2 linked regions of the Lentisphaera araneosa HTCC2155 genome follow. The protein of the gene in region 1 interacts with the protein of each later gene in a pairwise test. Links are inferred from orthologs where the notes say so. Each region holds a gene or a part of one and is shown on either strand. Other genes may lie near its edges. The genes, in order: ruvA and ruvC.

Region 1 (3,201 bases):
CACCCGCATTAAATGAAAGGTTTAAACTACCTGTCACCATACCACGAGATAAAACCCCACCAATTTTCTTGCGAATTAAACCCTCGAGAGCTAAATGTTCACGTGGATAATTAACGCGCATATCCAAGCCTTTTCTATTTACAGTCGAGAGTTCAACCACAATACTAAAATCTTCTAAAGTCGCTTCACCGCGACCATAGCCCGTCATGCTTTTCATAAATTTGGTAAATCCTGTTCATCGCTAGAGTTTGAATTGATCCCTAGCATATTTTTTGTTTTTTGAGAAATAACTCGTCCTGTCTGAGTTCGGACTAAATAGCCTTCTTGTATGAGAAATGGCTCGTAGACGTCTTCCAAAGTCCCCACTTCTTCTCCCACACTGACGGCAATATTTTTTATCCCCACGGGGCCACAGTCAAAGTTATAGGCAATTGTATTGAGGATCTTCTTGTCCATTTCATCTAAGCCATTGCTATCAATATTCAGCATATTGAGGGCTTTATTAGCTAAATCCCAAGTCACAAATCCATCTGCTTTAACTTGCGCGTAGTCTCGTACCCAATGCAATAAATTATTGGCAATTCGGGGTGTGCCACGACTCCGGCCAGCCACTTCATGGCTCGCCTTCTCATCCATTTCACAATTAATTAAATCGGAAGAGCGCTTAACAATTCTTCCCAATTCTTCGTCACTATAATATTCAAGGCGGTGGACATGCTGACATCTTGAGCGTAATGGCGCTGAGCATAAACCTAAACGCGTCGTGGCTCCTACCAAAGTGAACTTAGGAATATTGAGTCGCACTGAGCGAGCTCCTACACCTTGGTCAATCATGATGTCAATAAAAAAGTCTTCCATGGCCGAGTACAAGTACTCTTCAATCGCAATCGGAAGACGGTGGATCTCGTCAATAAATAAAATGTCGCCATCACTCAAACTAGTCAGTAATCCAGCTAGATCACCGGGCTTTTCCAATACTGGACCAGAAGAAGTCTTTATGCCTTTGCCACGCTCATTAGCGACGATATAGGCCAAAGTTGTTTTGCCTAAGCCGGGTGGTCCACTCAAAATAAAATGCCCCAAGGCTTCATCACGCATTTTTGCGGCTTCCACAAAAATTGAGAGGCGCTCTTTTACTTGATCTTGTCCAGGGAATTCTTCAAAAGTTTTAGGGCGTAAGATATTGTCGTTTTCGCCAGTCTCTTTCTTTAAAGTTGACTCAAAAAAGTTTTCAGACATAGAGGACCTAGCTATTCATTGCGGATAAGGCCGCTTTAATAATATTTTCAGAGCTGCGTTGGGCGGGGCTTAGGCCATCAAAAATCGTTTTAACAGTCTTGCGAATTGTATCGGGACGGTAACCCAATGCTTCCAAGGCCATGATAGAGTCGTTAAAAGCTTCCTTATCTTGGGCCGACATATCATCATCAGCTACTTTTGCGACAAAGGCTGAGGTCATGCCCAAGGCACCCACTTTATCTCTTAGCTCAACAACCATGCGTTCCGCCATACGTTTACCCACGCCGGAAATTTTACTCAGCAATTTTATATTGCCTTCCTGAATCGCTTCACAAAAGGTTTCTGTCGGCAAAGCTGATAGCGCTGCTAAGGCAATCTTTGGTCCAATCCCACTCACTGAAGTAATCATTCTAAAAAAGCTACGTTCTTCATCTGTTGCGAAACCATATAGATTCATTGCATCTTCGCGAACGGTCATGTGAATTCGCAAAGCCACTGGCGAGCCTACTTTTGGTAGGCGATCATAAGTACTCATAGGAATATCGACGTAATAGCCTACGCCTCCCACATCGATCACTGCATTGCTCAATTCGAGCTCTACCAATTGTCCTTTTAAATGCGCTATCATCAGCATCGCCTTCAATAAAATTATAATTAACTAAGAATATAGATTAAACTGGCTTCATTTCCCGACAATTTGAGATAAAGCTGATGAAATTTTTTGCTTGCTCAGCTTTTAAAGTTTATCTTTGTACATGATAAAGAAAATGGAAATTATTTTTAATAACGAAGCTGATGGCGAGCCCCTCAGCTGGAGTTTTGATTATACCAACACCAAGAGTATTAATCTCGATGCTAATGAAAGTAAAAATCCCCAAGAGTGGTTAAAACTTGAAAACCACAAATGTGCTAATTGTACCCTATCCCAAGGTGACTTCCCTTTATGTCCCGCTGCTCGTGCGCTTAATTCCTATGCCCGAAATATTATCAAAAAGAAATCGATTGATAAAGCCACAGTAAAAGTTTGGGAAAGCTCGGGACGATACATCGAATACAAAGACCGTGAATTACAGGATATAATCGGAGAACTCGTACGCATCGCCGTTTTCCAATCTGCCTGCCCAGTAGGTCGCGAAGCTCGCAAAATCATTGACTTCATCCCCCCCTTCCCTACAAAAGACGAAGTCATCCATGCCTTCACGCTATTTTTTGCCGTGCAAAAACTCCAAAACGAGAGTCGTGACGACAAGAAAGATGCTGATTTTCTCAACGTTTTAAACGATCTCTTCACTAATCTCAGTCATCGAGTTCAAGAACTCGCTCAAGGTGACGCTGGCATCAACGCTGTACTCATCTACCACTCCCTCACTGTCTTAATGTCCCTTTCGATCACAAAACAACTCGAAAACAAGCTAAAATCTTTCGATTAATTTTTAAGAATATTTGGGATTTTCACATAGAAACGATACTGTTTTCATAACTCAACAAAATTAGGATAGAAGAGTATGTTAAACTTTATTTTTGCAGCCGCAGACACACCTGTTGTTGAAGACGCCTCTGTCATTGGAGACAGCCCTGCATCTGAAGCTACGTTCCCCATCGCAGAAAAGAGCATGGAGCTATTAAGCATCTATGGTGTGCCCCTACTGCACGCGATAGCCATCTATTGGATCGGCATCAAAGTTGTTAAGTATGTAACTCGTTACATCTGCCACCTCATGACCAAAGGAAAAACTGACGAAACTCTCGTTAAATTTGCGCGCCATCTCATCAATGCCGCGGGCGTTGTCTTTGTTATTATTGGCGCACTGACTAAGCTCGGCATGCCCACTACTTCGATGGTTGCTGCTGTCGGTGCGGCAGGCCTTGCAATTGGTCTTGCTTTACAAGGAGCTCTTTCCAATTTTGCTGCTGGTATTTTAATCATCATGTTCAAACCTTTTAAAGTCGGCGACCTCATTG
Region 2 (3,189 bases), on another replicon or contig:
CTTAATCAACTGGCTAAAATTAATTATGTGCGCGGTCCGCAAGTGATCAAAAATGAGGATACCTTCCTCACTGGTTACGTACTCTTCGACAAGCTCAAGGGCTATGCCGAAGTCGACGTTGTCGAGAGTGCTGAGGCGTACCTCAATAGTCTCATTAAGTCAAGAGAACTCATTCTACCCGATGGTGTAAAATATCACTTTGCGGGTTCATATGAAAATCAGATCCGCGCCGAGAAGAAACTACGTGTGGTACTGCCTCTCGCCATGTTTATTATTTTTATCTTACTCTTTATGCACTTTAAAAATATCCCCAATACCATGATGGTCTTTAGCGGTGTAGCTGTCGCTTGGGCTGGAGGATTTATCCTTATCTGGCTCTATGGCCAAAGCTGGTTTTTAGATGGGGAATTATGGGGAATCAATTTTCGCGACCTCTTTAGTATTAAAGCGATCAATCTCTCGGTTGCTGTCTGGGTTGGCTTTCTGGCCCTCTTTGGTATCGCGACTGATGATGGCGTGGTCATGGGGACCTATCTCAAAGATCAGTTCGGCAAAGAAAAATACGATAATATTCATTCTTTACGAAGTGATGTTATTCAAGGGGCACAGCGTCGTATTCGCCCCTGCTTAATGACCACCGCAACCACGCTACTTGCCTTACTGCCTGTACTGAATTCCACTGGTCGCGGCTCAGACGTCATGGTTCCCATGGCCATTCCTTCTTTTGGCGGCATGCTAGTAGTTCAACTCTCTGTCTTCCTCGTTCCTTGCCTCTTCTCTATGGTGAAAGAAGTGCAGTACTACAGCAAATTATCCGATGCCACAATTGATAAAATTTTTATTGTGTTTTTAGCTTTAGGGCTCGGAGTTGGGCTCTATACGGCAGGAACAATGGATATCAGTCTTGATCCAATGTTTATCGTCCTCTGTGGCATTCTCGCTTCCCTCGCCATTCTGTGTACTCTCATTGCCCTCCTTGTACTGCCTATGGACTTCGTCTATATTTGGCGCCGTCTAAGTGTCTGGCTTAAGGAGGAAGAGAATACACAGCAAAGTGAAGAGGAGAACAAAGGTTCCGGAGACTAGTCAATTAAGTACTCTACTTTTGCTTAATCTCTGCAGATAATCTACTTCAAGCATTCTTTCAACTACGGGATGATCTTCATTGCAAAACCCTTAAAGCTAAGCTAGCTTAATCAGCCTCAAGTCGACGTTCGATTTGAGGCTGATTTTAATTTCATCCCGAGGATAACACCCTGAGTAAAAAAATTCGCATTCTAGGTATCGATACCTCGCTTCGTTCCACGGGTTACGGGATTGTGGACCTCTTTGAGAATGGCAGTATGAATGCCATTGATTGTGGCGTTGTAAAAAACAAGGCCAAATTGAGTCAGCTCGATTGCTTGAAACGCCTGCACGTGGCCATCACTCAACTGATTGAACTCTATAAACCCGATCACATCTCGATTGAAGGAACTTTTTATTCTAAATTTGCGAAGACCGCAATGATTCTCGGCATGGCTCGTGGCTCAGTTTTGAGTGCCTTAGCGGGAACGGATCTTCCCGTTTGGGAATATTCTCCCAAACGTGCCAAGCAAGCAATCACCGGTTCAGGCGACGCTTCCAAAGAACAAGTTGCTTTTATGATTGCGGGAATTCTGCAAGCGGATGTTTCTCAAATTAATGATGATGCAACCGATGCTTTAGCGCTGGCCGTTTGTCACGGCCAGGCGATACTTTCCCCTACTTCAGGAAAATTGGGTATTCAGCTTTAGAAACCTTTGCCAAAGGTATCGATAATGAGCTCGCGTACTTCCGCAGGATCAATCTCACTCTGGTGACGATAGATGACTTCTCCACCTGGTTTGATAATGATGGTGTAGGGAATCGGGCCTTCCCATTTCACATCCAAGGCTTTGATTAAACCATCAGCATCTTTGCCATCAAAAATATAATTGTTACTCGCACGACCTTCATTTTTGAGGCCTTTAGAAATGCGACGAGTGACACCCGCATTTTCGCTCTGTAAAAATTTCAGGGCTTTGTCTTTGCGTTTTAAATCATCAATACTGATAGTGATAAGTTCAAAATTGCGGTATTCGAATCGACGATTGAGTTTAACGAGGTCAGGAAATTCCGCCATGCACGGACCACACCAAGTTGCCCAGACATTGATCATACGAATCTTGTCGGTTTTATTTTCTACGAGCTTTTTAACTCCTGCCACGTCAATTTCTTCGAGAGTAATTTCCTGCTTTTCCCAAGCTTCATTATAAGCTTTTACAGCTGATTCTTTTTCAAGCCACTTCGTGCTGCAGCCATTCACTTTCGTATTCGCCACAGGGGGTTCTTTGCCTTCGAGTAAGGCATCAATCGCATTGATGGCATCGTGACTTTTTATATCTTGACCACTCTTGTCGTTATCAAAACGTCCTTGGTAACGCACTTTGCGGTTTTCGTCGAGAATGAAAAAATGGGGCGAAACTCGAGGGCCATAGGCATTGGAGACTTCCTGTTTATCGCCGTCATAGAGGTAGGGGAAATTATACTTCATTTTCTTAGCGCGAATAATCATAGCCTCGTAGCTATCATCTTCCACACTGTAACCTAATTCATTAATACGAACTCCTTTTGGCGCTGCTGAAGAAATAGCGACTAACTGAAAACTCTTATCTTTATAATCATTGGCTAATTTCACCATGCGTTCTTCGTAGGCCTGAGCCGAAGGGCAATGGTTACAAGTAAAGGCCAGCATAAGCACCTTGGAATCTTTGTATTCTTCAATCGTATGCATTTTGCCATCAAGACCTTTTAAATTAAAGCTGGGGCCTTGTGCTCCCACTTCAATAGTTGGCTTTGGTGCCGCAAATAAATTCAGTGCCGCAAAAAATAATATAAATAAATACTTCATCTTCAATCCCTTATTAATTTTTCTGAAATTAATCCCTCAATTCCATTTTGGAACTCCTGCTTACTCCAAAATTTCGATTCAGTTTAGATATAACAGGGTACAGGCCTCATAATTAAAGAGAAATTTATCGTATTGATCATTTTTTAGTAAAATTAAGAAATAGGTGCCTAAATTTCGAGTGTTCATCTAGGCTAGGTCGCTCAGATTGGTCCAGATAATAATATCTAAATAAACTTAACTTCGATGTGCTCAGTTTGACAAAGATCAATAAGTTGAGG

The links.
Region 2: the proteins of ruvA (region 1) and ruvC interact in binary tests that used the Escherichia coli proteins (3 or more experiments, as listed by UniProt). The link is inferred for Lentisphaera araneosa HTCC2155 from one-to-one orthologs.

The regions. Positions count from the first base shown.
Region 1 is NZ_ABCK01000003.1:201,078-204,278, reverse strand. Bases 58-2,927 are described here. They hold ruvA (Holliday junction branch migration protein RuvA), read right to left. Parts: upstream 1,868-2,927; coding sequence 1,247-1,867; downstream 58-1,246. Other genes in these bases: LNTAR_RS03775 (mechanosensitive ion channel family protein), read left to right, coding at 2,745-2,927; LNTAR_RS03780 (DUF6901 family protein), read left to right, coding at 2,007-2,669; ruvB (Holliday junction branch migration DNA helicase RuvB), read right to left, coding at 214-1,239; LNTAR_RS03795 (YicC/YloC family endoribonuclease), read right to left, coding at 58-217. In the rest of the region: more of LNTAR_RS03795, read right to left, coding at 1-57; more of LNTAR_RS03775, read left to right, coding at 2,928-3,201. UniProt on the Escherichia coli protein: The RuvA-RuvB-RuvC complex processes Holliday junction (HJ) DNA during genetic recombination and DNA repair.
Region 2 is NZ_ABCK01000007.1:64,671-67,859, reverse strand. The notes cover bases 158-3,015. They hold ruvC (crossover junction endodeoxyribonuclease RuvC), read left to right. Parts: upstream 158-1,256; coding sequence 1,257-1,775; downstream 1,776-3,015. Other genes in these bases: LNTAR_RS08695 (redoxin domain-containing protein), read right to left, coding at 1,772-2,911; LNTAR_RS08705 (efflux RND transporter permease subunit), read left to right, coding at 158-1,086. In the rest of the region: more of LNTAR_RS08705, read left to right, coding at 1-157; LNTAR_RS08690 (excisionase family DNA-binding protein), read right to left, coding at 3,136-3,189.